4 regions of the Sphingobacterium sp. Ag1 genome follow, and region 4 is predicted to be linked to each of the others. Evidence: riboswitches for the same ligand, from Rfam matches in the RefSeq annotation. Region 4 holds a riboswitch; each other region holds the start of a gene.
What was found. Region 4 has a riboswitch for S-adenosylmethionine ahead of metE (5-methyltetrahydropteroyltriglutamate--homocysteine S-methyltransferase). Riboswitches for the same ligand answer to the same signal wherever they lie in the genome.

Region 1 (8,075 bases), on a different contig from region 4:
AGCTCGCTCCGAGCACAAATGGAAGCTATGGGAACAAGTCGGGCTGGGAGGCCGTGGGTTATGACGATAGGCATACCTCAATAGAAGGCTTTGCTAATTTTCACGAATTTCAGGTAGGCGGAGTGGTATTTGCACCATCCGTTGGAAAATTGAAGACAATGCCCGGTCAACTTGATCGTCCACAAAGCGGTTATCGTTCCGATTTTGACAAGAAGGATGAATTTGCCACTTCTGGCTATTACCGTGTCAAGCTAAAAGATTATAATATACTTGCTGAGCTTACGGCAACGAAGCGTGTCGGTTTTCACCGCTATACTTTTCCAAAAACGGAAGAAGCCAACCTTATTTTCGATATTGGCCAGGTGATGGGGGAAAGTGGACCGGTCGTTGATGCCGAAGTAAATTATGACAAACAGCACGTCTGGGGATATGTGGTTACCAATCCTATATATGTACAAAAATATCAGCAGGGGGCTACGGTCAAAATGTTTTTCTTTGCGGAGATCAACAAACAACCGAAGTCTTTTGGGACATTTAGAGATTCTATAACTTTTGACCAACATACGCGCATAAAAGGAAAAGGAGCTGGAGTATATCTGAAGTTTGGCACTGAAGCAGGCGAATCAATAGACATCAAGACGGGTTTATCTTATACTTCTGTAGAAAACGCACAACTGAATTTGCTTAAAGAGGCGAAGGATATGTCGTTTGATGCTGCAAAGAGTAATGCCTTGCAAACCTGGAATAGTGAACTGGGAAGAATTTTGGTGGAAGGGGGCAAAGCGGACGACCGCATTAAATTTTATACGGGATTGTATCATGCTTTACTTGGCCGTGGGCTTGCAAGCGACGTAAATGGTGCATATCCCAAAAATGACGGCTCGGTGGGGCAGATTGCCCTAAATAAGCAAGGGCAACCGATTCATCATCACTATAATACTGATGCCATCTGGGGTGCATTTTGGAATTTAACACAGCTGTGGTCTATTGCTTATCCGGACTATTACAACGACTGGATTCAGAGTCAATTGTTGGTCTATCGCGATGCCGGTTGGTTAGGAGACGGTATTGCCAACAGTAAATACGTTTCGGGTGTAGGAACTAATTTTACAGGTTTGGCAATTGCTGCGGCGTATAATGTCGGTATCCGTGACTATGATGTGAATCTTGCTTATGATGCGGTGCGCAAAAATGAATTGGAAGCGAAGGACCGTCTGCCTGGAGCGGGAAAGTTAGATGTGGGAGTTTTCGTCCGCAAAGGCTATTCGCCCTATATAAAAGATGATCATGGTAGTCCCGAACTAATAACCAATGGATCTCCTTTTGGCGCTTCGCATACCTTGGAATATGCTTTTTCCGCCGGAGCGGCTGCGCAATTTGCAAAATCATTGGGGCGTCAAAAAGACTATGTTAAATTTCAGGAATTATCCAATGGATGGCGCAATCTGTATGATACCGAGACGAAGTTTATGCGACCAAAGGACAGTACTGGACGGTTTATTTCAAACTTTAACCCTTATGAACCATGGCGCGGATTCCAGGAAGGAAATGCTTGGCAGTATACATTCTATGTTCCGCATGTTCCACAAGAGTTGGTTAAACTGGTCGGAAAGGATCTGTTCAATCAGCGGTTGGATAGTATCTTTACGGTGTCGCAGAAGAATGTGTTTGGAGGTGGCACACAAATTGACGCTTTCGCAGGGATTGAAAGTCTTTATAATCACGGTAATCAACCGAATCTGCATATCTCTTGGCTGTTCTATTTTTCTGGTAGACCTGATCTAAGTCAAAAATGGGTACGGGCAATTTGCAATGAGTTTTATGGTAACGATGCGATACATGGCTATGGCTACGGACAAGACGAAGACCAAGGACAGCTTGGAGCATGGTATGTCTTGTCGAGTATCGGCCTATTCGATGTCCGAAGTCTCACCACCGAGAAGCCCGCACTTCAGATCGGCGCGCCACTTTTCGATCGGGTAACGATACAATTGCCGAAGAAATTAAGAAAAAATAAATTTATCATTCAGGTGAAGAAAGAGCAGCCCAATAGTTCTATTGTTGATCAAGTTCGGTTGAATAATCGCCTGTGGAAAGGTTGGCAACTTCCTTTTGAACGTTTGGTGGAAGGTGGGATTTTAGATCTCAAGTTGAAAGGTGACTAAATATAAGATAAAAAAATAGCCCCATTCGGGGCTATTTTCAAGGTAGGTTGGTTTGTTGATTGCCTACGCGATTTCAGCAATAAAATTGCCCTCTTGATCCAAATCAGCTTTATGGGCTGCGATTTGTTGAAGATTAATATGTCCGATGACATATTTGAAATCTGGTGCGTAATATCGTTCTGTGATTTCACTGAAATTTAACTTTTCAATCAGTGTATCATCGGTGTATCTCAAATAAACCTTAATTAAATAATCTTGGCTATAATTTAATGTGCTGGATTCTAAATGTTTTTTATACTCATAGCGGTATCCATAGCGAAGAGCCGCGATATCCGATAGCACAGCAGAACCTGTTGGGTGGCCACCTGCTCCTTTACCATAGAAAAATTGTTCGTCTGCAAAGGCCGCTTTCACCAATACTCCATTGTTCTCATTTTCTACATTATAGAGCATGCTGTCTTTGCCTACTAGGCGTGGTAATACATAAAGTACAACTTTGTCGCCGTCGATCTCTTTTGCCGTCGGTATCAATTTGATCTTGAGATTCTTTTCTTTCGCAAAACGAATATCTTGCTGTCCCAATTTATCAATACCAATATTGAACACATCTTCTGGTTTGACATAGATACCGTACGCATGTGAAGCAACAATACATACCTTAAATTTGGGGTCAAATCCACCTACATCCAGCGTTGGATCTGTTTCTGCAAAACCAAGTTCTTGTGCTTTCTTTAAAGCATCTGTATATTGCTGATTTTCGTTGAAAACTTTAGATAAAATGTAGTTGGAAGATCCATTAAAAATACCGCTGACAGAATGCAGTAATTCATTGTCATAGTATTCTTCTAAATTCCGTATAATGGGAATACTTCCGCAAACGGCACCTTCATATAATAAACTGGTCCCGTATTCATGTTGGATATCAACCAGCTCTTCCAAATGGCTGGCAATCATTTTTTTATTAGCAGATACCACATTTTTCCCCGATTTCAAAGCACGAACAGTTAGTTGGTATGCTGCTTCGGCATCATCGATTAGTTCGACAACAGTATTAATTTCTGGGTCACCTAAAATTGTTTCGGCATCGGTAGAGAATAAATCTGCTGGTAGCGAGCGTTTTTTATCTCCGTTTTTAATGACAAATTTCTTGATCTCCAGATTAAGATCTTTGGTTTTGATGATATCGTAAAGACCTTGGCCTACGACACCAAACCCAAACATCCCTATTGTTAATTTATTACTCATATCTCTTCTTAAATTCTCTTATATATTATTTACTCTCTTATACTAATTCGTTTATGTATTCTTTTTGTTCCCGCAGAAAGCTGCTAATGATTTTTGTGAGTTTTTTTGTTTCGATCAAAAAGCCATCGTGGCCATAGGTCGATTCAATCTCTTGATAATGGGCATTGGGAACATGTTGCGCGATGAATTGTTGCTCTTGTGGCGGAAACAACAAATCTGTATTAACGCTCAGGACTAAAGTTGGACAATCAATGCTCGCCAAAGCAGATTCAATAGATCGTCTTCCCCGACCTAAATTGTGGCTGTCCATTGCTTTGGTCAGGAAATAATAGCTGTACGCATTATAGCGTTTCACCAATTTTTCACCCTGATAGTTCTGATAGGAGGATGCTTTATAATGATCGAGTTTTTCGTTATCATCCTCCTTTTGCGTGTTGGCATACGTTGTATAGTTGCGGTAAGACAACAGTGCCATAGCGCGTGCAACTTTCAATCCTTTAGCTCCACCATCAGGGTGATTGGCGTAAAAGGTTCGATCAGTTGTAATGGCCAGACGTTGACTTTCATTGAATGCAATACCCCATGGTGAGTGGACGGCATTTGTTCCAACCACGATGAGATGGTTGATGGCTATACTGTGCGTTACGGCCCATTCCAATGCTTGTTGACCGCCTAATGACCCCCCGATAAGGATCTCTATTTGTTTGATTTCCAGGTGGTCCGCAAGGACTTGATGTGCGTTGACCAAATCCCTCACTGTGAATTCGGGGAAAGATAGGTAATAGGGTTGTCCGGTTGCTGGGTTTACAGATAGCGGATTACTGCTATTATATGCTGATCCTATGACATTGGCACAAATAATATAATAATCGTTTGCATCAAACAACTCACCTGTTCCAAAAAGACCGGACCACCAATCCAGCACATCTGCATTGGCCGTTAATGCATGGCAAACCCAGATCACATTGCTGCGATCTGCGTTGGGTTTGCCAAATGTTTCATAACTGATTTGTAAATCAGTAAGCTCTCTTCCATTTTCAAATACAAAAGGCTCCGGGTGCAGATATATATGCTTACTCATTTCACGTTTAAGTTTTAAGCCGAAAAAATCTGATTATTTAATTTTATCAAAAGCTTGTTGTAAATCGGCTTTGATATCATCAATATGCTCTATTCCTACAGAAAGACGTAATAAGCCTTTGAAGACTCCGGCATTGGCTTGATCTTCATCACTCAATTGTTGGTGGGTTGTAGCTGCTGGATGAATAATCAATGACTTCGTATCACCAACATTGGCCAAATGACTGATCAATTCTAAGCTGTCGATAAAGCTATTGGCCTTTTGCGCTGCGTCACCTTTAAGTTGGAAAGAAAGTACCGCGCCATAGCCATTTTTAAGGTATTTTTGTGCGTTAGCGAAGCTCGGAGAGCTTTTTAATCCCGGATAGTTTACTTTTTCTACCTGTGGATGCGCCTCAAGCCATTTTGCGACCTCTAAAGTGTTGTCTACATGGCGTTGCACCCGCAAAGACAAGGTTTCAAGTCCTTGTAATAATAAAAATGAATTGAAAGGGGAGAGTGCTGGTCCGAAATCCCGGAGCCCTTCCACACGCGCCCGAATAGCAAATTGAATATTTCCGAATGGTCCGCTTTCACCGAAAACTTCGGAAAATACTAAACCATGATAGCCTTCAGATGGTTCGGAAAATTGCGGGTATTTTCCATTGCCCCAATTGTAGTTTCCGCCGTCGACGATGACACCGCCAATGCTTGTGCCATGTCCACCGATCCATTTAGTTGCCGATTCAACAACCACATTTGCACCATACTCCAGAGGTTTAAATAAATAACCTCCGGCTCCAAAAGTATTGTCGACGATTAATGGTAAGTCATATTTTTTTGCTACAGCAGCAATTTTTTCAAAGTCGGGAATATTGAAACTTGGGTTTCCGATTGTTTCAACATAGATTGCTTTTGTTTTATCATCAATGAGCGCTTCAATTTTATCGGCTTCGGCGTCTGTAGCAAAACGAGCTTCGATGCCTAGGCGCTTAAAAGAAACTTTAAACTGGTTGAATGTACCGCCGTATAAGTTGGATCCCGCAACAAAATTGTCACCACTTTCCAAAATATTATTTAAAGCTATAAACTGTGCCGCCTGGCCGGATGCAACAGCAACAGCTGCAACTCCACCTTCCAGTGCCGCAATACGTTGTTCGAAAACATCCGTAGTAGGGTTCATAATCCGTGTATAAATATTACCGAACTGCTTTAATGCAAATAAGTTTGCGCCGTGTTCGGCATTTTCAAATACAAAAGATGTTGTTTGATATATAGGAACTGCTCTGGATCCCGTAGTAGGGTCAGCGACTTGACCAGCGTGAACCTGAAGAGTTTCGAATTTTAAATTTTTGTTTGAAGACATAATATATCAGATTTTAAGGGTTCAAAAAGAAATTGCAAAGTAAAAAGAGAAGCATACACACCTCCTTGAAGGGTCTGTTAAATCTTTATCCAAGAAAACGGAAATGATTTTTAACAAGCATGGAAGTGCATATGCATACGCATTCGCATCGATACAATTGTACGATGGGTTACACTTTCGCTTATCGTGCGGTTCACTTGTGTTGAACCTGAATTTTTAATGGACTTCAGTAATTTAATAATCATTGTCTTATGTCATTTATATGCTCCAAAACGATATTGTTTTGGACAGGAATTGGCACCTTTTCAAACAAATTGAAGGTTGCCAGCGGGTCATTGAGCCAGTCTCTCGCCACTTCTTTATAAATCAAGACCTACTGATGAAGGGAGGTGTTGATTAGAAATCTTCTTTCGAAGACGACACAAATATAAACTCTTTTTTTATTAAAGCAAAAGAAATGCTATTTTTTAGTTAAAGGAATTTTGAATAACATGCCGATTGGCATCACATATCTTCCGATGAAACCGCAAAAGTAACTGTCAATCGGGTATTACGATTTCTTTAAATTGATCCGTTCTGCAGTTTGATTTAAATCTGTTAGAAGAGGTTTAAGCGCATCGATTCTACTATGGATATCATAGGCGAGGTGGCGATTCGTCTTTTTGCTTAACGATAGCGAGAGGCCCACCAAATGGGAATTGACCTGATATGCGAGTGCCTGAAAATGGTGAATATGTGACCAATCCATCCATTTGTGCTCGGGTTCTTTTTTCATTTGATTAATAGCGTCTGAAAACAGGGCCATGGCGGTCTGCGCCTTTTTACGAGCCAGTCGTATATCAAACGAACTTTGTCTTTCGTCCGACAGACGGTTATTGATGATCTGGAAATAATGCGCGTTGTAAAGGGATACCTCTTTTGCCAGCTGAACCATGCCTGTGCTTTGGCGTACAGGTATCAAGAAATAACCCGCTATAGCCAAGAATGCTCCAATCAGTGTGAAAAGTATTCGGCTGCCTAAAATGAGATTGATGTTCCCTTCGAACAGATTGAGCGCAATCACAATTCCCAAGGTAATGAAGATGACACTGACCATATAATTAGATCGGTTGAACAAAAAGAATCCGAAAAGACCCAATGCAGCTATGGTCAGGAGTGCTGGGAGAAAATGAATAGAAATTAAGCAGAACACACCAACTATAATACCCGAGAATGTACCGACAATACGTTCTATATTACGGGTTTTTGTCATTGAAAATGCTGGCCTGGCAACAATAGCGATTGTCAGTAAGATCCAATAGGTATATTTAAAATCCAAAAATAAAATACCGATCAATGCACCTGTTCCAAAAAGAAGAGCCATCCGAATCGCAAATCGAAAAAGCGGATTATTCAGATGGAGTTTACTTTTTAGATCAGCGAGATTACGTAATGGTCGACTGATAAATTGTTGGTACTCACTGGTGTCAATCTTATCCTGAATTTCCTGATTTTGATAAAAAGCGACCTGGATTCTGTTGAGTACATCAATAATTGCTTCGATGTTGCTTATGATCGAACATAATATACCTTTTGCTGGATCGGCCTGTTGTTCTTGAATTTCTTTTAAATCCCGTAAGAGGGCATTAATTTTAAAGTTATTATGGTATAATTGATGCGCATACCGGAACCTCTTGTTGGGTTGTGAAAAGCTATCGATTTCTAACGCTAATAATTTGATTGTGTGACGAATTAAGGGGAGGCTGCCCGTGTCTGCAAGATTTTTGCGAATTGCATCGTAGTCATGATCAAGCGCAATAATTAACTCATGGAGGTCAATTAATCCATAAACCTGACTAAGCCAATAATTGCTTTTATGCCACTGTTGGCTTATGATTTTTTTTTCTCGAAACAGAAGAGACCTGATTTGTTCCTGTTGTTCGCTGATCTGGCCATGAATTTTTCCTACGCGACTGTACGTAATATTCAAAGGAATATTGGGATCGTAAGACTGTGATCGTATCAATAGAAATTGGGACAATCCATGAAAGCCATTGGCCATGGCATGTTTTAAAGAGCGATAAGGTTGTATATAGGCTTGTAAAAGGCTAAAAAAGTAATATATTATGGAACCTGTTGTAATCTGTAAGCCAACCGCAAAGGGGTGTTGTGGGGCCATTCCGATCACAAAACTCATGAGAATCAATGTCATGTTTCCAATTGCAGCATAGCGGGCTCCAAAAATGCCGTATAAGGTGCAT
Region 2 (8,075 bases), on a different contig from region 4:
TGACATTTTTGCCGCACTATTTCGGTGAACAGAATAGTATACAAGATTGGATATTGATCTTGATTATTGCATTAGTAGGAGCTGTTATTTGGCTGAAAAGAGACAATACCGACAATGATGTTAGGGAGCAGTTATACTATTATTATCTAAGAATATTTGTGCGCTTTAAGCTAGCTGCTATATTGTTTGTAGCCGGCTTTCTCAAACTGTTTCCCATATTTGTTCCTGAGCTATCCTTGAGTCATTTAAACACAGCATATGGTTATTTTGCGGATTGGAAGCACCTACTGTTAAGTTTATCGGCAGCTCCAGCATATCTGGTTTTTTTGGGTATTGTTGAACTTGTTGCCGCGACACTTTTGCTTTTTCGGAAAACAGCTTTTCTGTCTGTCATTTTTGTTATACCCTTCTATGGAAATGCATTTTTGGCCGATTTGGCGTATCAAGGGCCCAGCTATTTTGTTTCTATTTATATTATCTTATTGACTTTGCCCATTTTTCTGTATGATGTACAACGTTTGGGATCACTGATTGTCTCTCTTAAAGAAACATTTCCCGCCGGGTGGAAATTGGATTGGAAAACAATAAGCTGGTCAAAATGGCGGATAGCACTCAAAGTAAGCTTCGTGTTCGTGTTTGTGTTATTGGTGGCAGTAAGGTCTTATTCGGTATACCAGCATCCGGATCAATCGCTACATTATCCAAACCAAGATGGTCTGCCAGCTATCGAAGGTAAATATCTAGTGGATACTTTTATTTTTAATGGAGATACATTGGCGTTTTCACCAACTGACAGCGTAAGGTGGAAGGACGTCGTATTTGAGCGATGGAATACAATAAGTGTACGAAAAGTAAATACAGTTTTCAAGGATATAGCCCCCGCCGCCTTTCTCAAACGGGAAGATCAGCAAAAAGATTATGAATTCACCCAGACCGGAGACCGCCTCTATTATCGGTATACGATTAGCGGCGACACGATCGCGCTTAAAAATCCAAATAATAATTATCCGAATGATACCTATCGCTTTAAAGTAGAGCGGCCGGACAGCCTCCATGTGAATTTGGTCGGAGTTAATGCACACGGAAATACGGTGAAGGTCAATCTCCGTAAGGTAGATAAAAAATACTTACTATACGAAGTAAAGAAGATCGGACGCCAAGGACTTGGATACAAATTATAAACGTTTAAACTATTTTGAAGATGTCAATAAATAATCCGTCGTTAGGTAGTGCCCGGTGGACTGCCTTTCAGCTCATTGCATTTCGCGTCAGCTTTATTTTCTTTATTATAATATCTATACCTAATAATCCGCTATGGTACAAACAAGTATTTTCAATAGACTGGTTTAATTTGGATTATCGCGACCTGTATGATATCTGTCGGTTCGGTTCGGGTGTAAATTGGTTTGGCAGAACTACATTTGGCTACCGGTTAGAGGGGTATAGTATTTGGGTGAATACCTTATTTTTTTCCATCGTAGCCGCATTGATCTGGACATTTGTGCTACGATTACTCAAAAGAGAGCGATCGGAATACAACAGGCTGTTTTATTGGCTCAATGTTGTGGTACGCTATAGAGCTGGTCTGGGTATTATCGGCTTTGGATTTACAAAACTTTTTCCTGTACAGATGCCCTATCCCTCTTTGGGGATTTTGGATACCGACTACGGTGATTTAACTGCACAGAAGATCTTTTGGCTTTCGTTTGGAATCGTGCCCTGGTATCAGGTTTTTGCGGGTATACTCGAAGTGAGTGCAGGTACGATGCTTTTCTTTCGGAAAACGGTACCTATTGGCGCGGCATTGCTGGTAGGTGCTCTGGGCGCAATTGTTGTTGTGAATTTTGCTTACGATGGCGGGGTACATGTTTACAGTTCGTATTTCGTATTACTGAGCTTATTTTTACTTGTGCCATATTACAAACCTTTCTATACCTTATTTGTCAAAGAAATTGCCGCGAAGATCGAACTGTATTTGCCTAATTTTAAACCCCGTATTAACTTGGTTAGAATCGGCCTCAAAGCTCTCGTCTTATTTGTTTTTGTTGGCGTCTTTTTCTATCTGCAATACATCGATTTTCGGTATGATCCTTACAAACAGCCCTCATCGCCTGGAGTAAACGAGTTGCGGGGAACCTATAATGTAACGGAATTTAAGTTAAATGGAGAAACAAGACTTTTTAATCCGTACGATAGCATCCGTTGGCAGTCTGCAACGTTTGAAAAATGGTCCACGCTGACCTTTCGGGTCAATCGGCCTTTGCGATTGGACCTTTCAAATGGGGGCGGCGACCCGAAGCGGGATGTAAACCGAAGTTTTGAAATTTCAGGTGTGGCCGGAGGTCAGCGTGTTTTTCATTATTACGCCGATAAGGATAACAAAACATTGTACCTGGAGGATAAATTTAAGTTGATTCCCGATGAGCGGAATGTAACAGCGGGCGAAGGTGGCGATGGCGGCGTTCGAAACTATCTGAAAGAGCAAAAGCTATCTGCCGACACTCCAGCAATTTCCTTGGCAGAATGGATTCCCGATTCGGTGAAATATAAATTTGCCCATGAGGTAAATGATGTGCATCCAAAAGCGCGGACGACACGCCGCATTCGGGAATTTGCTAAAGCAGATGAATTAGCGAGAAAAGAAATGAGACAGCGTTTCGTTCTTCATTATACGGTCTCTAATCAGGGCAATAGGATCATATTGAGCGGAATTGACGAAAATCGTGATTCGCTTTATGTGGTGCTAGATAAAGTTATAAAAGATTATAAGCTTACCGCGGGTAAATTGGTTGCTGGACAGTATGACTAAACATGGAGCTGTATATCTTTCGATTGGCGGCGCAGTAGCTTTCCTCGTATGTTGCGAAACGAGTGATAGCGTCCCATCTGCCACGAGCTTGCGGCAGCGTGAAACAGATTGGTCGGAAGGACTTGATGCGTACCAGGCAACATGGCCGGATAAGTTTGGGATAGGAAGTCCCGCAGATAAAAGTTTTATAGCCAAATGGGATATCGATGTCCGCCCCGACGGGAAAGGCTTGCCCAATGGTGAGGGAACTGCTAAAAATGGTGCTGTAGTATACCGACAAAAATGTGCCAGTTGCCATGGCGCCCATGGATATGAAGGGCCTGAAGATAAGCTGGTCACAGATTCAACGGGGAGCAATACCATTGGTAATTACTGGCCCTATGCGACAACAATCTTTGATTATGTGCGTCGTGCCATGCCATTTAACGCCCCGGGTTCACTAACAGATCAAGAGGTTTATGATATTACAGCTTATCTGTTGTACTTGAACGGAGTCATAAAAGAGGAGAATAAAATTACAGCAACAACTTTACCTCAAATAGAGATGCCCGCGCGGAAAAGATACGTGTTAGATGATCGCCACGGAGGTCCGCAGGTTAGATAAAAGAATATGTCTGAAGGAAAAGAATATTTAAAACAGCTACGAAAGCTTGTCCGTTTGTTGACGGTGACAGTAGCTTTCTTTTTAGCAATTGCGGTAGGTCTTGTGACCTATCAGCATCTATCCAATCGGGTTGTAGAGCCTGATTTCGATTCCAAAATTAAGGTCGATCCCAGCAAAGTACAGGGAAGGCCATCATCTGAAGTAGGCTATCGTTCTAAATTCGATAGCCCTAAGCGTATAGCTACTTACGCCACGGCTTCCCGTACGCCTTTGGAAGATCTGCAAGGCACAATTACGCCCTCCGATCTCCATTTTGAGAGACATCACGCCGGTATACCCGACATCGATCCCGAGCAGCATGAGTTACTTATCCACGGATTAGTAGAAAAGCCTATCCGATTAAAACTTTCGGGCCTCAAGAAATATCCTTCCGTATCGCGAATCTGTTTTATTGAATGTTCTGGCAATTTTCGTTATGGAAAACGGGAAATGACGCCTGGAGAAGTCTGCGGTTTAACAAGCCAGAGTGAGTGGACAGGTGTATTGCTATCGACCGTACTGCGTGACTTAGGGGTTAAGCCTGAAGCCAAATGGCTGCTGGCGGAAGGTGCTGACGGTGCTTTGATGGCGCGTAGTGTACCCTTGCAAGAAGCATTGACCGAAGCGATCATTGCCTATGGCCAGAATGGAGAGGCTATTCGACCACAGCAAGGTTATCCAATGCGCCTGGTCATTCCAGGATTTGAAGGAAATACACAAATCAAATGGTTGCGGCGGATTGAGGTCACAGATAAACCTGTGATGACTAGGGAAGAAACATCAAAATACACCGAGAAAATTAAAGGTGGAAAAATTCGGATGTTTAGTTTAGTAATGGATGCCAGATCTATTATTACCTTTCCTGCCTATCCGAAAAAAATTGAAGAAGGTTGGCAAGAACTACGGGGCATAGCGTGGAGCGGCCGTGGAAAGGTGGCAAAAGTATTGGTGAGTACAGATAATGGTAAGACATGGAATGAAGCACATTTACAGGGACCGGTATTGGAAAAAGCACATACTGCCTTTAAATTCATGTGGAACTGGGATGGAAAGCCGACACGTGTGCTCAGTAAAGCAATTGATGAGACAGGGTATGTGCAACCTACATATCATCAACTGGTCAAGGCGCGGGAATCGAAGTCGGGCTATCATTTCAATCCCGTTGTTGGATGGGATATTGAGAAAACAGGGGAAGTCTACCTTGCGGATGTCGAGGGCATTTGATCTGAGCATTAAATTCAAGGGCTATTTTAAAGTGTATTTGACGATATGAGAAAAGTTGTACTTGCTGGAGGGACTGGTCATCTTGGAACAGCCCTAAAAGAGAAGTTTCTGGAAATGGGATGGGAAGTTTTGATTTTGTCCCGAAAACAGCCTAAGAAAGAGGACGGCGCGGGTTATCTATTTTGGGACGGAGAGCATTTGGGTACATGGGGTAATGTACTGGAAAGTGCAGATACCGTGATCAACTTGAGTGGCGAAAGTATACGATGCCGCTTCACGCGAAAAAATAGGGCAATTTTGGAGGAATCCCGTCTTTTACCGACGAATGCTATAGGAAAAGCAATAGCAGCTTGTGATAAACCCCCGAGGCTTTGGATAAACTTTTCCGGTATCTCTCTTTTTTCTGGATTAAATGAATTGCAGGATGAGACAAGTATAGCGGTTGGAGAGGGGTATCTAGCTCAACTCACCACTAGATGGGAAGCTGCTTTTTCAGCATTTGACCTGCCTGAGACACTTAAAGTGATACTCCGCGTCAGTCCAGTGTTATCAAAACAGCGGGGCATGCTGGCTGAATTACTTCCGCTGGCTAGATGGGGGCTGGGCGGTAAAATTTCTAACGGACGCCAATGTATGAGCTGGATCCATGAGCGCGACCTTGTGAGATTAGTGTTGTGGATAATTGAGCAGAGACAACCACGGCTTATTTATCATGCATGTAGCCCCCGTCCCGTTACCAATGCAATATTCATGAAAGCGCTCAGAGCGAGTTCGGGAGCATCTTTTGGCTTGCCTATTCCAAGGACTTTTGCCCGTATCGGGTCGTTTTTTAAAGCGGTAAATTCAAGTATCCTTCTCCAGCCTGTTCCTGGGACAACTAAGTTTACCTTGGAAGATGGATTTGATTTTGAATTTGGGGAAATTGAATGCGCATTGAACGATTTGGTAAAATAACAAGACTTGTGTTGGCATTAATAGCCCCTGATGAATGATCAGGGTAAATCAGTTAACAAAATAGGAGGGATAGAAACAATAATTGACCCGGTAAAAATAAATAAAACTTTTATTTTCAAAAAGATAAGGGAATTTAAATAAAATCTACTAACTTTATAGAGTATTCAGAATTGCATCGCGCGATACCAACCGAGTAGACTTACCACGGTGGTTAATTAATATGGGTTTCGGCCAAAAAAACTGAATACAATTTATAGTTTAACCCTTTAAATTTTTAAATTGTATGGCAACAACAAAAAGTCTTTATGAACACTTATCTGAAACGCTTATTCATTATTCGATTAATGAATTAATCCAGTTTAATAACGATACGGTGTCAGGCCGGGGGTGGGGATCATCCAAAACGATTTTTCGAGCCGCTCTGTTAAGCACCCTTTCCAAAAAGGGCCTTGATCTATCACATATTGTTTCGAGAGAAGACGGTTTTACCTCGGTAAAACAAGTTGCCGTGCGATTGGAGGACAATAGGCTTGTGCCGATCGTATAAAAATTAAAGTAGTTATTACGACCTTTCTAATTAATTTATTAAACTAAATAATGAGGGGCAGACTGAAAAGTCTGCTCTAAATTAAGATAGAGTTTCTATCCTTCTTTTAAAAAGAGTCCACGATCGAATTTCCACTCTTTTTCAGGTGTTCTTAATCTATTCCAAATTTTATTAAACTTTTACAATATGAGTGAAAAACCAACACAACAGACCGCCTTGGGCGATGTCGCTGCACGACACCTGGCGATTGCCACCAGAACCGTTCCACAGCTTGAAAGTATCTCACCCCGATGGCTGGTTCATTTATTGCAATGGACACCTGTTGAATCGGGTGTGTTTCGATTAAACAAAGTCGTCGGCGAAGACAGTATTCAGGTAGATTGTTCCAGACGAGATGAGAGCGTTTTGCCACATACATTTGTTGATTATGACGAAAGTCCCCGGGAGTATAATCTAAATGCAGTCAATACACTGATAGATGTACATACACGGGTTTCTGATCTCTACAGCAAGCCCTATAACCAGATCAGTGAACAGTTACGATTGGCAATTGAGAAAATTAAAGAAAGGCAGGAGAGTGAGCTCATCAACAATGCCGATTACGGAATCTTGAGCAATGTGGCGGCCAAACAGATTATTAAGACCAGATCTGGAGCTCCTACACCCGATGACCTGGACGAATTGATCACAAAGGTTTGGAAGCAGCCTGGTTTTTTTCTGCTTCATCCACTCACCATTGCGGCCTTTGGACGCGAATGCACACGCCGTGGCGTCCCACCACCCACGGTATCACTTTTCGGTTCACAGTTTTTAACCTGGCGCGGCATCCCATTGATTCCGAGTGATAAAGTTCCTATTGTAAATGGGAAGACCAAAATTCTGTTGATCCGTACAGGAGAAGCACGTCAGGGGGTAATTGGTCTTTATCAACCTAATTTGCCGGGCGAACAGACACCGGGCCTATCCATCAAGTTTACCGGAATTAATGATAAAGCTATAGCTTCTTACCTGATATCTTTATATTGTTCGCTGGTCATTCTCGTAGACGATGCTGTGGCTGTATTGGACGATGTGGACATCACACAGTACCACAGCTACAATTATAAGTAGATCATTCCTTAAAAGATTTTACTATGTCTCATTTAGATATTGATTTCGAAAGATTTCTAACGGAAGAAGCAAATAAGTATTTTAAGGCAGTTCCGACGGAAAACCTCCTGTCTGGGGATCTTCCCCGAGAGGCAATCTATCCTGATAAACCGGCTCCTGATCCTAAACTGAATACATTCAATTTGGAAGATCCCGCAATCGGTTTTCATGATCCAAATTTTCATAGAGAAAATGCAACTATCCCCCTAGCAGGGAATGGCAGGCAACCTGGTATTTACAATCCAGTTCTTCCTCCTGCTACGGGCATTGGTATAGAGCCACAGGTCAATAAATTACCCTTTGCGGAAACGGCTGAGAATCCACTTGGCACACTACGAGGGACATTGCAGCAACTAACCAGTTTTCAACATGGTGCCCAGATACCACGGGGCGATAGTATAAATTCATTCTATTTCATACAGTCAGGGGCTAAAGTTGAAAATACGTCTCCATTGCCTTACGATACGTTGAAATCCCATTTTGACGTTCAGTCAATTCGTCGCGATTTTCCTGTTCTGCAGGAAAATGTTCGTGGAAGACCACTTGTTTGGTTGGACAATGCCGCGACGACTCAGAAACCACAAGTGGTTATCGACCGGATATCGCGCTTTTATCAGACTGAAAATTCCAATATACACCGCGCTGCACATGAACTTGCTGCCCGTGCTACAGATGCCTACGAAGAATCGCGAAATATCATTAAGAACTTTCTAAATGCCAGTTCACCCAATGAGATTATATTTACGCGT
Region 3 (8,075 bases), on a different contig from region 4:
ATGCCTCTTTCTTCCAGTGTAAACGGGGATGTTGAAGTCTCTAAGACCTGATAGAGTACATCGCTGATATATTCATCTTTGATATCATAACCAGTAATTTCGCCCGTCTTCTTGTCAACAGATTCTTTGAAGGAAGGTGCCGTAATATAGAGGTGTTCAACAGCACGTGTTGTTGCTACATACAATGTATTGAGGGCATCCATGTAGTTGAACAGCATCTCTTCAAAATATTGCTTGAAAAATACTGATTTGCCGACCGTGGAAGTATATTTTATTGGAATTTTTCCCAATTGGGCAAAAGGGGTATCTGATGTCTCGATCCAAAAATCGCCATTAATCATTCCGTCAAGATCCCACGAACAGAATGGAATCATCACAACATCATAAGCCAGGCCTTTTGATTTGTGGATTGTCGTTACCTCGATCGCATCAATTTCTCCGTTGGAAGGGAGCACAGCCCGATTGCCATCCTCTTCCCAAAATTCCAGGAACTGTATAATGCCACGTTCGCCATTGGTGGAGAAAGCTGAGATCATATCCTTGAAAGCTAGGAGGTAGGGGAGGTGGATATTGTCTTTGGTTGTGAAACCGTAGATTTCAATAAGTTTCTCAATTAAATGGACTAAAGGCTGCTTCTGTGCCATTTCCCAGGAGTCAATCAGCGCCTCAGGGAGATAATCTTTCAGGGTACGGATGTCATTGCTAGCAAATTTTAACCATGCATTCTGATCGATTGTCTTATTTTGAATATGCTGGTAGAGATAGACCATCTTTGCTTTATGGATGGTATGTTTGTCCGAATTATAGACTAAAGCCTTCAACGTTTCGATCAATAATCCTACAGCATCATTGCTCGCTAGGGATAATGCATCGCCTGATATCACTTCAAATGTAAGCTGTTGCTCTTTTTTGAAATCCATGAGCTTTTGGATCACCAATTTAGCCTGCGCATTACTCCGTACCAGGATACCGATCTGCTGCGCCTGATAACGACCGCTGCCGATCCAGTCGCCTATTTTTTGACATAGCTGTAGGAGCGATTCTTCAACAACCTGATTTCTTCGATAGCGTCCATCAGTGACAGGAATGTAGGAGATTTCAATAGATCCTAATTGGTCGAGTTTTCCTTTTTTATGCTCAGGGACCTCTTGTTGACTGTTTTCATAAGCTTTGACCAACATGTTGTCATTGCCGGCAGAAATCCACCACTGTTTACCTTCTTCATCGAGGCTTTCGGATACTTTTTCATTCAGTACCTGCTGCAGATGTTGGGGGATACTGCTAAAGAGGTAGTTGTTTAAATGAATGATATTTGGAAGACTTCTAAAATTGGTGTCAAGGCTTCCGTTTTCGATAAAGGTTGTTTTGCTATCCTCGTCCAGGTGAAAGGTATGACCAATCTGTTGTTCTACCTGTTGGAGTAAAATTCGCCAATCACCATTTCGCCAGCGATAGATACTTTGTTTGACATCCCCAACAATGAGGTGTTCGCTCACTGTGCCCTTGGCATCGGCCAATGCATTAATCAAAAGCGGACTATAGTTTTTCCATTGGATACGCGAAGTGTCCTGAAATTCGTCAAACAAAAAGTAATTAAAACGATTGCCTATCTTCTCCCAGATAAATGTTGGATCGCTATTTTCATCCAATCCGAGTTTGTTTAATAGAATTTGTGAGTCAGAGATTAATTGAGCGCCATTGTCCCGTCGCCATTGCGTCAGTAAGTCGCTCATTTCCTTGAGCAGGCGTAGATAATAGAGATTATTTTGTACCGCTTGATAAGCGATGTAGGCGGATAGATTATCATGTAGCTTCTGGAAAGATGCCAGGATGGGGCTGAGTGCGGCGATAAGATCATAACGTATATTTTTGTCACTATCTGTAAACGCATCTTCATTGTCGATCAACTGCAGGTACTTTTCCAATACTTTGGCGATTTCAGAAGCGCTCAGTTTTTCCGTTTTTTTGTTGGTTTTGCTAGCGGAGATTATTTTGTTGCGCGATTTGCCTTTCAGGTCATTTTCGGAGATGTTAAAATTTTTGAACGTTTCACTAAACGCTTCAATCGTCATGGAGAGCGCTTCGGTAAAGGAGTTTATCTTCTGTTCAACCTCCTGATTCAGGAGATTAAAAACCTCCTTGGGATTAGCAGAGTTGATATAGCCGTCAAATTCCTGGAAGTTTTCAGAGAAAATAAGGCTTGCCAAACTCATTAATTGTTGGCGGTAGTTCCAATTTTCATTTTTTGCTATTTTCTTTTCCGCATACGCTATAATCCAGTCAAGTAAGTCGGGGCGTTCATCCAGCAATTGATTAAGCATGACTGTTAAGTCATTTTTCACTTTATTGACATTCATTTCAATCTTATAAGCTGCATCAAGATTGAGTTCATAAGTAAATGCACGAATGACTTTTTGGGAAAAACCATCAATTGTACTTATGGTAAAATGACTATAGTCATGTAGGATACGACGGTAGACACGGTAAGCTTTCTCTTGTATTAGATGCGGGTTCCAATCTGGCTGTTGCTCGAGAAGAAGCTTTCTGAAATCTTCAATTTTAGGGCTACGATCGCCTGTTGCCAAGCCATGGAGTACCGAAAGGATACGTTCCTTCATCTCAGCGGTTGCTTTATTGGTAAATGTCACCGCCAAAATCTCCTTATAGCTATTCTCGTTGGATAGTAGGAGTGTGAGATAGTGTAAAGTTAAGCTAAAGGTTTTTCCCGAACCGGCCGAAGCTTTGAGTATTTTTAATGGCGCAACAGATTTCATAGAATGAAGGTAGAAAGTAAAAAGTGAATTGGCAAAAATGTCAGTGACTATTTCGAAGGCATAGGACGCAAACAATTCATCCTGTTTACATTTGGTAAAATAGCTTTTTTTTGAAAGTGTCTTATTTTATTGGCCAGAAAGAACCTTCAGTTTGCTATCATTGCTGTTGGTATCTGCGAAGTCACGAAAGTTTTGAAGAAAAGGGCTATTTTGTACACTGATTTTTTGAAAGACTTGTTTCACCTACAGTATGGTAAGGGCAAAATCTTAACGTGCGTAGGACGTGTTTAACCTGAAAGAGGTTACTGAAAGAAGCTAACCCTGTCGTTTTCAGTGAAGTTTTATTAAATTATAACGCTGATTAAAAAAAAATAACTATCTTTGCATCCCCTCTAGTATGAAGCTCGGGGGATATGTTGAATACATAAAATAAAATTAAAAAATGGCAACTAAAATCAGATTGCAAAGACACGGTAAAAAAGGACGTCCTTTTTACCACGTAGTCGTAGCGGATTCTCGCGCTCCACGTGACGGTAAATTCATTGAACGTATTGGTTCTTACAACCCAAACACAAATCCAGCAACTATCGTTTTGGATTTTGAAAAAGCTTTGGATTGGATGAATAAAGGTGCTCAACCAACTGACACTGCTCGTGCTATCCTTTCTTACAAAGGTGTTCTTTACAAAAAACACTTGCAAGGTGGTGTGAAAAAAGGTGCTTTTGATGAAGCTGCTGCTGAAGCTAAATTTACAGCTTGGACTGACGCTCAAGAAGCTAGAATCTCTGGTAAAAAAGATGGTTTAGCTCAAACTAAAGCTGAAACTAAAAAAGCTGCTTTAGCTGCTGAAGCTAAGAAAAAAGAAGAAAAAGCTGCTGCTGTAGCTGCTAAAAATGCTCCTGTAGCAGAAGAAACTGCTGCTGAAGAGACTGAAGCTCCTGCATCAGAAGAAACTGAAGGTTAATTCTTTCATAAAGTATTCGAGAAAGCCGACTCAATCTTGAGCCGGCTTTTTTTGAAACAGCCAATAGGCTAATCGTTTGCCAAATCATGTCTCACAGCTAATCGCCAAATAAGAAAAATATGACTATTGATCAATGCTTTTACATCGGTTACATCAGTAAAACAAGAGGTCTTAAAGGAGAAGTACAACTGTTTTTTGAATTCGAAGAATACGAGAGTTTGGATATCGATGTTGTCTTTGTAGAAGTGAACAAAAAGCTTGTTCCTTATTTTGTTGATGCCATTAAATTTCAAAAAAATAGCACTGCTTATGTAACATTTGAGGATGTGGATCATATCGATAAGGCTCAGGTACTCGTCCGTAAAAAGCTATATCTTTCCAATGATAAAATGCCCGAGCGCGACCCGGATGATTTTAGATATACTGATTTAATCGGATTTTTAGTGATCGATGAAAACCATGGCGAACTGGGGCAAATAACAGATGTTCAGGAATTCCCACAACAATTTGTCGCCACAGTAGATATGGATGGCAAAGAACTGATGTTTCCGCTGTCCGACGATTTGATCTTAGGAATTGATGGCGAAGAGGAGATCATTGAAGTTGAATTGCCTGAGGGATTGGTCGATCTGTATAAGGAATAGGCATATCCCCAAGCTTATTCAATTGAATATCCTATACTTACTATTGCAGTAATTTCTTATCTTGGTCCTTATATATTAATATTACTATTGGCCATAATTATTAATTGATTTTGAAACCGTTATTACTGCTGTTACTCACACTCTCATTGTCTTCGTGTACTTTCTTTGGGAAGAAAAAGGAGTTTCCTGAAGGCAACTACCAAATGATATTGGGCTATCCAAATGATGAGTATCATAAATTAAAAAGAGAATCTCCCCAAAATGTGGAGGCAGATACCTATGGTAATGATCCTATTCTATACCGATCCTTTCTTTCGCTTCATGATAAGGACCAGTTTGTCATGGCGATCGATGATATTTTACTCTTTGGTAAGTACAAATTTGACGGTGATAGATTAGAATTGACGGATGAGAAAAAAGGTAGTGTCGCTTTGGATATTGTTAAAATAAAAAAAGATTTTGTTCAGCTGAGAGGTGATTTTTCACAGTTTAGCTCAGCACGTATACCCACTAGTGAAAGACTTTATATCAACTTTGCGTTAGATAAAACCCTTATCCGGGAAACGCCCAGTAAATTTGATAGCCAAGTGAATTTATGGCGAAATGCTCCGGTAAAATCAGAAAGTGAAAAGGAGATAAAAGCGAGGGCCTTGAATTTCGTAGATTATTCTATCGCTTATTTCCAACACATATCAAGTTCTGGCACCCATCACGATTATCGAATGGATGGTGTCGAATCACCAATTATTTATGCTGAGAATGGCATTGTGCTCAAGGCATGGGCAGATGTTCCCGATTCTTGGAAGGAATTATTTTACAACGAACAAGAGGCATTGGTCGCCTATCACTATTTATTTGACGGATTTAAATATGGATCGAAAGAGGAGTACCATGTTACAGGACTCTTATTGGTCACATTTTATCTCAAAAATTTACGAAATTCTTTGGCAGCTAATCTTTAGCCAATGTTCTTGTGGCATAGTCAATCTCTTCGCTGTCAATGATCCTCGATCGTTAATTCTACTGGTTTTTCTAGGTCTTTTGCTCTTGGTAGGGCGAAGAATCCTGTCGTAGCATGGACACAAAGCTAAAGTGACGTTGAAACATCGTTTATTGAAGTCTTTTTGCTGCTATTTTTGCCTTTTCGAAAAATAATTTTTGTCTTTTGATTTTTTAAAACGATATTAGCAACGCTTATAGAGAAAGGCCGAGGGACTAGACCCGTTGAAGCCTTAGCAACCTGTATTGTTCAAGGTGCTAAATTCTACCCTACTCCATGTGGGAAAGATAAGTTACATGTAGATAAACGATTCCTCGACGTGTGCGTTTCGATGTAAGCCAACCAAACTAAAAACAGTTTTTTAATGAAGATTATCGATCATATCCAGAATGCCAAAGGAAAAACATTGTTTTCTTTTGAGCTATTGCCACCGGCGAAAGGGCAGGGCATCCAAAGTATTTTTAAAACCATGGATGAACTGATGGAGTTTAAACCTCCTTTTATCGACGTCACCTACCATCGGGAAGATTATATCTATAAAGAGCATGCGAGTGGATTACTGGAACGTGTTTCCTATCGTAAACGTCCTGGGACAGTGGCGATATGTGCTGCAATCATGAATAAATATAAAGTGGATGCGGTGCCACATTTGATATGTGGGGGTTTTACAAAAGAGGAAACTGAAAATGCATTGATCGATTTGAACTTCCTGGGGATAGATAACGTTTTGGTGTTGCGGGGTGATGCACGTAAGGGCGATGCCGATTTTATACCAACCGATGGTGGACATGCTTTTGCAACAGACCTATTGGAACAGGTAACCGATATGAATAAAGGAAAGTATCTGCATGAAGACATTATCACGTCGGAAAAGACCGATTTTTGCATCGGAGTAGCCGGGTATCCCGAAAAGCATTTTGAATCTCCAAATTTCAATACTGATTTTAAATATCTGAAACAAAAAGTCGATATGGGAGCAGAGTTTATTGTGACTCAGATGTTCTTTAATGTTGAAAAATACAAGGAATTTGTAACAAAATGTAGGGACAATGGAATCCATGTGCCCATTATTCCGGGATTAAAACCACTGACAACAAAAAAGCAATTGGTGACCTTGCCAAGAATTTTTCATTTAGATATTCCAGAGGAACTGAGTGACGCTGTCGCGGCATGTAAAACGAATGCCGACGTCAGACAGGTAGGTGAAGAGTGGTTGGTACAACAGTGTCAGGAGCTGATTAAATTTGGCGCTCCGGTATTACATTTTTATACGATGAGTAATCCTGGTCCAACAAAGAAGATTGTTGAAAAACTAGCCTAACTCATAAAATGATAAAAAAGGGAGCAGATAAGCTCCCTTTTTTTATGATAATATTCATTGTGAAAGCCTGAAATAGGTTGAAAGTCTCGGCAGCGTGGTTTAGGTCGATCTCTATATTCAGCGTTGAATAGCCTGTTTATAGTCAGGTACTGGTGTTAAATAGTGTTAATTCGTGTGTCGGAGTCAGGATAACTTTTTAACTTAAAGTGCTAAAAAGGATTTTAACAATAGACCAATTGACCTTATGACGTACAATAGATTAAATTCTCTACTCGGTTTTGCTTGCGGACTAATTGCCACCTGTGTATATATCGCTACAGTTGAAAAGACGGTAAGCTGGTGGGATTGCGGTGAATTTATAGCCTGTGCCTATAAATTGGAGGTGGCACATCAACCGGGAGCACCATTGTTTCTTCTTATTCAGAATATATTTTCTAATCTCGCTTTAGGGAATAAGGGGCAGATCGCCTATTGGATGAATATAGGTTCTGCAGTTTGCAGTGGAATTACTGTTACCTTTTTATTTTGGACAATAACCGCCATTGCTAAAAAGCTACTCAACAAAGACAAACAAGCTCCTTTGTCAACCTACCTGCAGATCTTCGGCGCAGGAGTTGTCGGTGCAATGGCATTTAGTTTCAGCGATTCATTTTGGTATTCGGCGGTAGAATCTGAAGTTTATGCAATGTCTTCCTTATGTACAGCAGTCGTATTTTGGGCAATTTTAAAGTGGGAAGTCCGTGCAGATGAAGACGGTAGCGATCGTTGGCTGGTTTTTATTGCTTTTGTTATGGGGCTTTCGATCGGAGTGCATCTATTAAATCTTTTAGCAATCCCGGCTATCGCGATGGTTGTTTATTTCCGAAGAGCGCGACAGGTTAATGCGAAAGGGACAATAAAAGCTTTCCTCGTCGGAGTGCTGATCTTGGGGGCCGTTTTGTGGGGAATTATTCAATGGTTAGTCGGTCTAGCGGCTAAAGTGGATCTCGTATTTGTGAACTCATTGGGAATGGGATTTGGTACCGGAATTTTTTTCTCGTGCCTATTATTGGGGGGATTGATAATTTACGGTCTATATTATTCCTATAAAAAGCAGAAATATACACTCAATACAGCCTTGCTGGTTCTTTGTTTTGTTTTATTTGGATACAGTTCCTACACCATGGTCATGATCCGTGGGAAAGCAAATCCATCCTTGAACAATAATGCGCCGGATAATGTATTTTCTTTTTTAGGATATTTGAGCCGTGAACAATATATACGGGAACCGTTACTCAAAGGACCTTATTATGACTCGCAAGTGGTTGGCGTCGATAGTAAGACGAGCTATCGGAAAGATAAGTCGGAGTATGTTCCCTTCACACAGGTAGAC
Region 4 (8,075 bases):
AACATGTTGTTTTCTCAAACTTTAAAGAGCAAGAAGACCAATTGCGTGCTTTGTATCCAAATGTAATTGAAATCAAAAATTCATTCTACGAGACATACATCAAAAGACCGGAGTACCAGAAATTCATCAAATTTTCTGTTTCAAATGAGCTTACCGACGATAATTTGGTACAAGCATATATCATGTTAAATGCGTCAAAGGTGGATGATCAGATTAGCGGAAAAGACGATAGCACACGGTTTGTTATCCCATTAATGGACCCGCTGGTCAATCAACAGACAAAATTCAGGGTAGCCACATTGCCACCTAGGGAGAATGCGAAGCTTGCAAAGACAATTTCTGATCTCGAAAAAAGATTGGATGTTCTCAACAGAAAAAATGCGTGGAGCGGTTTTAATGTATACGATTCCGTTGCGATGCTGGGAGGCAAAAAAGCAGACTACATCGAAGATGTTGCTATTGGAATGGAACTGGCTAAACGTCCGTTAAAGGATCGATTGAATGTGATCATCGTCCAAGAACTTATCAAAGAAGAGTTAGCTCAACGCGACATTAAAGCTCCTTTTAATATTGAAATATGGAGCACAAACAATATATTACTAAATAATATTTTAAACGAAGCCGCTTTAAATAACCCAACAAATACAACTAAATACTCGACGGCACTTTTTAAAGGCGATATCGGTGCTGCACCTGGAAAATTAACCATCTATTTCCCCAATAAAAAGGCGATAATCGCGGATAATATGGGCTATCTGTTGCTGCCTATGCTGGCGCTACTTTTCTTATTGGTGGGTTGTTTTGCATATACACTGATTATCATATTCAGACAAAAGAAAGTTTCGGAAATGAAAACAGATTTCATCAACAACATGACGCATGAGTTTAAAACACCTGTTGCGACGATTATGATAGCCAGTGAGTCCCTTAAAGATCCAGACATCAATGCCGACCACAAGCGGGTGCAGAAATTGGCTAATATCATCTACGATGAAAATGTTAGACTCGGAAATCATATTGAACGTGTGCTCGATTTGGCGAGACTAGAAAAAGAAACGCTAAAACTCGACCAGGTAGAAGTATGCATCAATGATCTTGTTTCGGCAGTAACGGACAGCATGCAGCTACGGATGCAGAATATTGGCGGCAAATTCAGTATAGATCTTGCAGCGACCAAGGATATTGTCATCGGTGATGAATTACATTTTTCAAATGTATTTTACAATCTATTGGATAATGCCATCAAGTACAGCAAAGGAGATTTACATGTCAACATCCATTCAAAAAACGTTGGCGATACCATTGTTGTCACCATAGCCGACAACGGTATTGGGATGAGCCGGGATCACCTGCAAAAGATTTTCGACCAGTTTTACCGTATTCCAACTGGAAATGTTCATAATGTCAAAGGGTTTGGTCTCGGCTTAAGTTATGTACAGGATATCCTGAGAAGGCTTAACGGAAAAATTACAGTTAAAAGTGAAAAAGATAAGGGCACGACCTTTGAAGTAATTTTGCCTATTAAAAAATAAAACGTTCCTTTTTTGTATATTTCCTCTTTAAAAAATTTCAAAGGTTGAGGAAAGCTGATTTATCAGCATCAAGGACATTGGTGAAAATTAATATATTCATTATGCAAAAGATATTATTAGCAGAAGATGATCCTAATTTGGGGGATCTTTTAAAAGACTATCTCGAATTAAAGGGAAAATTTGACGTCACATTATGCACGGATGGAGATGAAGCGATTTCTCAATTCAAAAAAAATAACTACGACCTTTGTATTTTTGATGTCATGATGCCCAAAAAGGACGGATTTACAGTTGGACGTGAAATCAGAAAAACAAACAGTACTGTTCCTATTATCTTTGCCACAGCAAAGGGGATGATGGAAGATAAGACCGAAGCATTTGAGCTAGGAGGAGATGATTATATCACCAAGCCTTTTCGAGTGGAGGAATTATTGCTCCGCATCAATGCTTTGCTGAAACGCAGTGTTCGAGACAAAGAAGAAGAAGTGGTTGCTGATAAATTTGAAATTGGCGATTATTTCTTTGATTATACAAGTCAGCAGATTTCTTACAAAGGACAGATGCAAAAACTATCCACGAAAGAAGCTGAACTACTCCGCTTGCTTTGCTTAAAGAAAAATGATGTGCTGACCCGGGAAGAAGCCTTGTTAAAAATATGGCATGATGATAACTACTTTACGGGTAGAAGTATGGATGTATTTCTCAGTAAACTTCGTAAATATCTAAAAGAAGACAGCAAAGTTGAAATTGTCAATGTGCACGGAAAAGGTTACAAGCTTTTGGTAAGCTAAAAAAAAGGGGAATGAAAAATATAGTCATTCCCCTTTTTATGCTACACACGTATTGTAGCGTGACATACTTGAATTCGTGGATGAAAATAAAAGAACAAAACAATTTCATCCTTAGTAGAATATAAAAAATTGACGCACTTTTATAAAAAATTTGCATTTCAAAAAGAAATGTTCTAACTTAGCGTCGCTTATAGAGAAAGGCAGAGGGAATAGACCCGATGAAGCCTTAGCAACCTGTCCCTTGACAAGGTGCTAAATTCTACCCTACTTGATATGGGAATGATAAGCCGAAGTCACCGAATTCTAGTGTGTCCTTCTCTCTCTAGCAAGAAATATAGTTGAAAAAGAAATATTAAAAACATTCATTATGTTATTGACTAACAATTTAGGTTACCCTCGTGTGGGCGCGTTCCGCGAATTGAAAAAAGCCAATGAGGCCTATTGGGCTAAAAAATCTTCTGTTGAGGAATTATTGGACACAGCAAAAAAAATTCGTGAAGGCAATTGGAAAACACAAAAAGATGCTGGAATAGATTTGATCCCTTCCAATGATTTCTCTTTTTACGATCAAGTATTGGATTTAACCCTTACTGTTGGTGCAATTCCTGCTCGCTACCATTCTTTATTGAATAAAGTAGACAACAATTACAGTTTAGATCTATATTTTGCCATGGCGCGCGGTTTCCAACAAGAAGGAATCGACGTGACTGCAATGGAAATGACCAAGTGGTTGGATACGAACTACCACTACATGGTACCAGAATTCACCAAAGATCAAGAATTCAAATTGACTTCCGAAAAATTCTTAAATGAATACAACGAAGCAAAATCATTGGGCATCGATACTAAACCAGTTCTATTAGGTCCTATCACATACCTTTTGATCGGTAAAGAAAAAGAAGCTGGCTTCGACCGTATCGATTTATTGGATAAACTTATTCCAGTATATGAGCAAATTCTAGCTAAACTAGCTGATGCTGGTGCACAATATGTTCAGATTGACGAGCCTTTCTTAGCATTGGATTTAGATGCTAAAGTAAAAGCTTTATATCAACCTACTTTCGAAAAATTAGCTGCAGCAGCAAAAAATATCAAATTAATCGCAACGACTTACTTCGAAGCTTTAAAAGACAACGAAGATATCGCAGTTAACTTACCTATCCATGCTTTACATTTGGATCTGGTACGCGGTGAAAACCAATTGGATACGGTATTGGCTAAAGTTCCTGCTTCATTAACATTATCTTTAGGTATTGTTGAAGGCCGTAACATCTGGAAAAATGATTACGAAAAATCATTGGTCAAAATCAAACAGGCTGTTGATGCATTAGGAAAAGACCGTGTATGGGTAGCTCCTTCTTCATCACTGTTGCACGTTCCTTTTGACTTAGACAATGAACACAATGAGCAATCGCTACCGGCTGAAGTAAAAAACTGGTTAGCATTTGCTAAACAAAAATTAGCTGAAGTAAAAGATTTAGCCGTACTAGCGGAAGGTGAAGTTGACGCTGAAACAGCAAAACGCTTCGAAGCGAACAAAGCGGCTGCTGAAAGCCGTCGTACCTCTCCATTGATCCACAAACCAGAGGTCAAAACACGTACAAGCAATATCACTGATGACGATGCAAAACGTACCTCAGCATTTGCTGAGCGTAAAGCGGCGCAACAAGCGAAATTCAACTTACCGGCATTCCCGACCACAACTATCGGTTCATTCCCACAAACGAAAGATGTTCGTAAATGGAGAGCAGACCTGAAAAAGGGTGCTATTACGCAGGCAGAATACGATAAAGCAATCGCAGAAGAAACAGAAAACACCATCCGTCTTCAAGAGCAATTGGATATCGACGTATTAGTACACGGCGAATTCGAACGTAATGACATGGTTGAATACTTCGGTGAACAATTGGCTGGTTACGCATTCACACAAAATGGTTGGGTACAATCTTACGGTTCACGTTGTGTAAAACCTCCGATTATCTATGGTGACGTATACCGTCCTGAAGATATGACTGTCCGTTGGTCTTCATATGCACAATCATTGACAAATCGTCCGGTTAAAGGTATGTTGACTGGTCCTGTAACAATTTTACAATGGTCTTTCGTACGTAACGATCAACCGCGCTCGACAACGACTTACCAAATTGCATTGGCGATCTTGGATGAAGTACAAGCCTTGGAAAAAGCAGGTATCAAAATCATACAAATCGATGAACCAGCTATCCGTGAAGGATTACCGCTACGTAAAGCTGATCAAAAAGATTACTTGAACTGGGCAGTACGTGCTTTCCGTGTCTCTTCATCAAATGTTGAAGACGATACACAGATTCACACACACATGTGTTATTCTGAGTTCAATAATGTGATCGAAGATATCGCTGCAATGGATGCCGACGTTATCACGATTGAGACTTCACGTTCTCAAATGAAATTATTGAATGCTTTCGCCGGTGATTTCAAATATCCAAATGATATTGGTCCAGGTGTTTATGACATTCACTCACCACGTGTTCCAAGCAAAGATGAGATGGTAGATCTATTGCGCAAAGCAAAAGCAGTAGTTCCAGCAGAACAACTTTGGGTTAACCCTGACTGTGGTTTGAAAACTCGTGCTTGGCCAGAGACCAAAGCGGCTTTAGAGTCGATGGTTGAGGCTGCAAAAATCTTAAGAGCAGAATAATTCTTAACTATATTGATAAAGCCCTAGCTGAAATTTCAGCTAGGGCTTCTTTATTGGGCTTCGTTCAAAATAAAAACTGTTATCCGAATAAGGTGAGATTATTTTCGGCTGTTCTTCCGTTCTTTCTTGTTTTCCTTTTCGTTCCCATTCTTAATTTCCTGTTTTCCTTTAATCCGATCTTCAATCGCCTTCAGGCTTGACGAAAAATCGAGGTCAACATTTTCAAGTTTAGCCTTTTTTAACGCCTTCAATGCCTTTTTGTATTTTCTCATTTTTTCAAATAGAAGTGCTTTCTTGATCCAGATTCCTGTCAAGGGCATGGCCGGAAGTGTCAAAGCAAATTTGATCGTCTTTTTTGCAGCTTTATATTCCCCCATATCAATCAATGTCTGAATGAAATAAGGATATACTTCCAGTGCCTGCACATTATGCACCAAAGCTTCCTGGAAATACCTTTTTGCCTGCTCATAGTCCAATAGCTGTTCGGCATGAACTCTTCCCATCAAACACAGCGCCATTGTATTGGACTCATCATAGGATAGCGCATAGGATAAGGATTCCATGGTCTCCTCCAAATACATCGGATAGTTATCCAGCGCCTGAAGGACATATTTATTTACTGAATTCATAAAATTTTCTAAAACATAACATTCATATCCAGCTTTCACGATAACGTTGAAAGTAACTGGATTTTTAAAACTCCTGAATAAGCTAAGCATATTGGAAAAGTGGACTACCATTTCGAGCGCCACGTTTTAGCCAATATCAACCTAGGTTACTTAACGTATTAAGAAGAAGATTAGGAAAGGGCCGTATTCCGAAGAATATTCCCGAGAATCTTCTCTGTGGACGAAGCGGGATTTTCTAATATTGCAAACATATTCTTCCGTTTTTATTAATTACTCTATTGAATTGCAAAGATTCAAAATATTTACCAAATTCCAAAAACTTTTGATTATTAATCTGTTATATTGTTCAGTACGATATTGGCATATTATTGTCGCATCAATTTCACTAAAATTCAACGACTATTTCCCCATCTTTGAACCATGGAAAGTCAATCAGCTAATCAATTAATCAAACTAGCAAGAAAACGTAAGGGACTAACGCAGCAGGAACTCGCCGATCAAGCGGGGGTATCGCTAAGAACAGTGCAACGCATAGAAAAAGGCACGGAAGAAATCAGTGGATTTAGTCTCAAACAGATCAGTCAAATTTTGGAAATACCATTAGAACAACTCATTATGCCAAATGTAAATCAAATCAGTATCGACAACAACCAAACAGGAAGTATTAAAGCGCTATATTTAGCATCGCTCACCTTTTTGGTCAATCCATTATTCGGGTTATTGGTCCCAGCAATTATGGGTTATACGAAACAAAATAAAGACGCCTTATACAGTAAGCACCTAAAAAAAATAATTGTAATACACGCTGTTGGACTATTTTTTCTCGGAAGTTTCATCGGCTATATCATTCTTGCAGATTTTTTTAAAATTGCACTACCGTCTTTTTTAACCAATATCTTTAATAGCGCCTATTTTTTACTCATCCCAGTATGCTATTACATATTGATTCTAACGTTTACTATTTTTAATTATATTGCAATAAGAAAAGCCAAGCTCAGTTCTGCAAACTAAACCAATACAAATGAATCTATTGTGATCAACATCACAGCGGTTTCTTTTGAACAATCAATACCCAATCATTCTCCAACAACAGATAGCCTGTTTCGTAAATAAAGCTATAGGTCTGCCCCTTGTTATTGGAAAAAGTATGTGTATGAAACTTAAAATCAAATCCCAACCGCTTTAACTTTTCCCGTTGTATCTTCACCATACCCTCCCCACTCAACGCATCTAATAAAATACGGCGGTTTTTTCGTAGGATATTATTCACATTGCGCACCAGATTGGTCTGGTCGCTATTTAATTTATTGTTATAGGCGTTCCGGCAAGCATCATCACAAAATCGCTTGTCCGAACGGCCATATATTACTTTGCCACATTCAAGGCAGACTTTTTCGACAGCACTCATAACGGAAGATTAAACGACAACAAACGGTTACAATCGACTATAGTCGAATACAAATGGTAAATAGACGACTATAATTATTTCCCCGCCCCACCTTTGCTTAAGATCATTGGGCATTCATAGCCAATGACCATCAACTAAAATAAGAATTATTAAAAACTTTTAAAAATTAGACACATGAGCACATTACGCAACAAAGTACAATTGGTTGGGCATTTAGGAAACGACCCGTTAATCAAAACAACTTCCACTGGCACCAATTACTCCATATTACGTCTCGCCACCAATGATCTTTTCAAGAACAAAGCCGGTGAATGGGTTGAAGAAGTTCAATGGCATACACTCGTGGTTTGGGGTAAGCAAAACAATACCATTGAAAAGAAATGCCAACGTGGGACCAAACTCATGGTTGAAGGCAAACTCACCTATCGTAACTATGAGAACGCAGATGGGGTAAAACAATATGTCACAGAAATTAAAGTAGATAATTTCATGATTTTATCTGATTCGAACGGTGCTAAAGAAGACATTCCAACACCTCCAGATGAAAATGAAGATGATCTGCCCTTCTAGTATGATCAGCGAGGTAGGTTTTTCAAGCCCCTACCTCGTCGATTGTTTCCAACTTATTTTGTCAGGCTGGCAGTCAACGCTCTTCCTAGGTTCTCTGCATACGCCTTCCATAATTTAGCATCTTCCGGCGTAAACTTAGCAACAGCTTCAGTTTCTTTGGTCGCCCATTCCTGTCGCTTCGCTGCAAGCTCCTTAAGCTTAACAACATCGCCGCTTTTAGCAACAGCGATAAATTCTTTAATATATTTTGTGTAATCCTCCGCCAATTTTTGTGTTTCAGCAGAACTAAATTTCGGTATTGGCACTTCGCCACCGCTATTTTCTACCGACGTTTCGGCCGTATCTTTTTTTAAGTCAATAGCGGCAGTTGTATCTTTTACGTCGACTTTTTTAGTCGTGGAATTATTGCAGGAAATAACAAAAAATCCAGCAATTAATGCTGATAAGGCTACTTTCTTCATTTAT

Region 1: linked by a shared signal. The riboswitch ahead of AAW12_RS15885 (O-acetylhomoserine aminocarboxypropyltransferase/cysteine synthase family protein) and the one ahead of metE (5-methyltetrahydropteroyltriglutamate--homocysteine S-methyltransferase) in region 4 are both predicted to bind S-adenosylmethionine.
Region 2: linked by a shared signal. The riboswitch ahead of AAW12_RS18790 (hypothetical protein) and the one ahead of metE (5-methyltetrahydropteroyltriglutamate--homocysteine S-methyltransferase) in region 4 are both predicted to bind S-adenosylmethionine.
Region 3: linked by a shared signal. The riboswitch ahead of AAW12_RS10835 (methylenetetrahydrofolate reductase) and the one ahead of metE (5-methyltetrahydropteroyltriglutamate--homocysteine S-methyltransferase) in region 4 are both predicted to bind S-adenosylmethionine.

What each region holds. Positions count from the first base shown of each region.
Region 1 is NZ_LBGU01000041.1:243,040-251,114, forward strand. It holds gene AAW12_RS15870 (GH92 family glycosyl hydrolase) at 1-2,165, shown strand, start outside; gene AAW12_RS15875 (homoserine dehydrogenase) at 2,229-3,410, opposite strand; gene metX (homoserine O-acetyltransferase family protein) at 3,448-4,491, opposite strand; gene AAW12_RS15885 (O-acetylhomoserine aminocarboxypropyltransferase/cysteine synthase family protein) at 4,525-5,835, opposite strand; SAM riboswitch class I at 6,091-6,203, opposite strand; gene AAW12_RS15890 (FUSC family protein) at 6,386-8,075, opposite strand, start outside.
Region 2 is NZ_LBGU01000043.1:274,096-282,170, forward strand. It holds gene AAW12_RS18765 (hypothetical protein) at 1-1,181, shown strand, start outside; gene AAW12_RS18770 (hypothetical protein) at 1,202-2,809, shown strand; gene AAW12_RS18775 (c-type cytochrome) at 2,802-3,413, shown strand; gene soxC (sulfite dehydrogenase) at 3,420-4,676, shown strand; gene AAW12_RS18785 (epimerase) at 4,722-5,630, shown strand; SAM-I-IV-variant riboswitch at 5,786-5,879, shown strand; gene AAW12_RS18790 (hypothetical protein) at 5,914-6,177, shown strand; gene AAW12_RS18795 (family 2A encapsulin nanocompartment shell protein) at 6,364-7,287, shown strand; gene AAW12_RS18800 (family 2A encapsulin nanocompartment cargo protein cysteine desulfurase) at 7,311-8,075, shown strand, end outside.
Region 3 is NZ_LBGU01000036.1:30,513-38,587, forward strand. It holds gene AAW12_RS10815 (UvrD-helicase domain-containing protein) at 1-2,774, opposite strand, end outside; gene AAW12_RS10820 (30S ribosomal protein S16) at 3,217-3,738, shown strand; gene rimM (ribosome maturation factor RimM) at 3,858-4,382, shown strand; gene AAW12_RS10830 (hypothetical protein) at 4,493-5,344, shown strand; SAM riboswitch class I at 5,574-5,676, shown strand; gene AAW12_RS10835 (methylenetetrahydrofolate reductase) at 5,747-6,703, shown strand; gene AAW12_RS10840 (DUF2723 domain-containing protein) at 6,948-8,075, shown strand, end outside.
Region 4 is NZ_LBGU01000042.1:216,844-224,918, reverse strand. It holds gene AAW12_RS17010 (sensor histidine kinase) at 1-1,532, shown strand, start outside; gene AAW12_RS17005 (response regulator transcription factor) at 1,634-2,323, shown strand; SAM riboswitch class I at 2,509-2,612, shown strand; gene metE (5-methyltetrahydropteroyltriglutamate--homocysteine S-methyltransferase) at 2,691-5,003, shown strand; gene AAW12_RS16995 (hypothetical protein) at 5,102-5,632, opposite strand; gene AAW12_RS16990 (helix-turn-helix domain-containing protein) at 6,053-6,643, shown strand; gene AAW12_RS16985 (hypothetical protein) at 6,675-7,040, opposite strand; gene AAW12_RS16980 (single-stranded DNA-binding protein) at 7,215-7,610, shown strand; gene AAW12_RS16975 (hypothetical protein) at 7,664-8,071, opposite strand.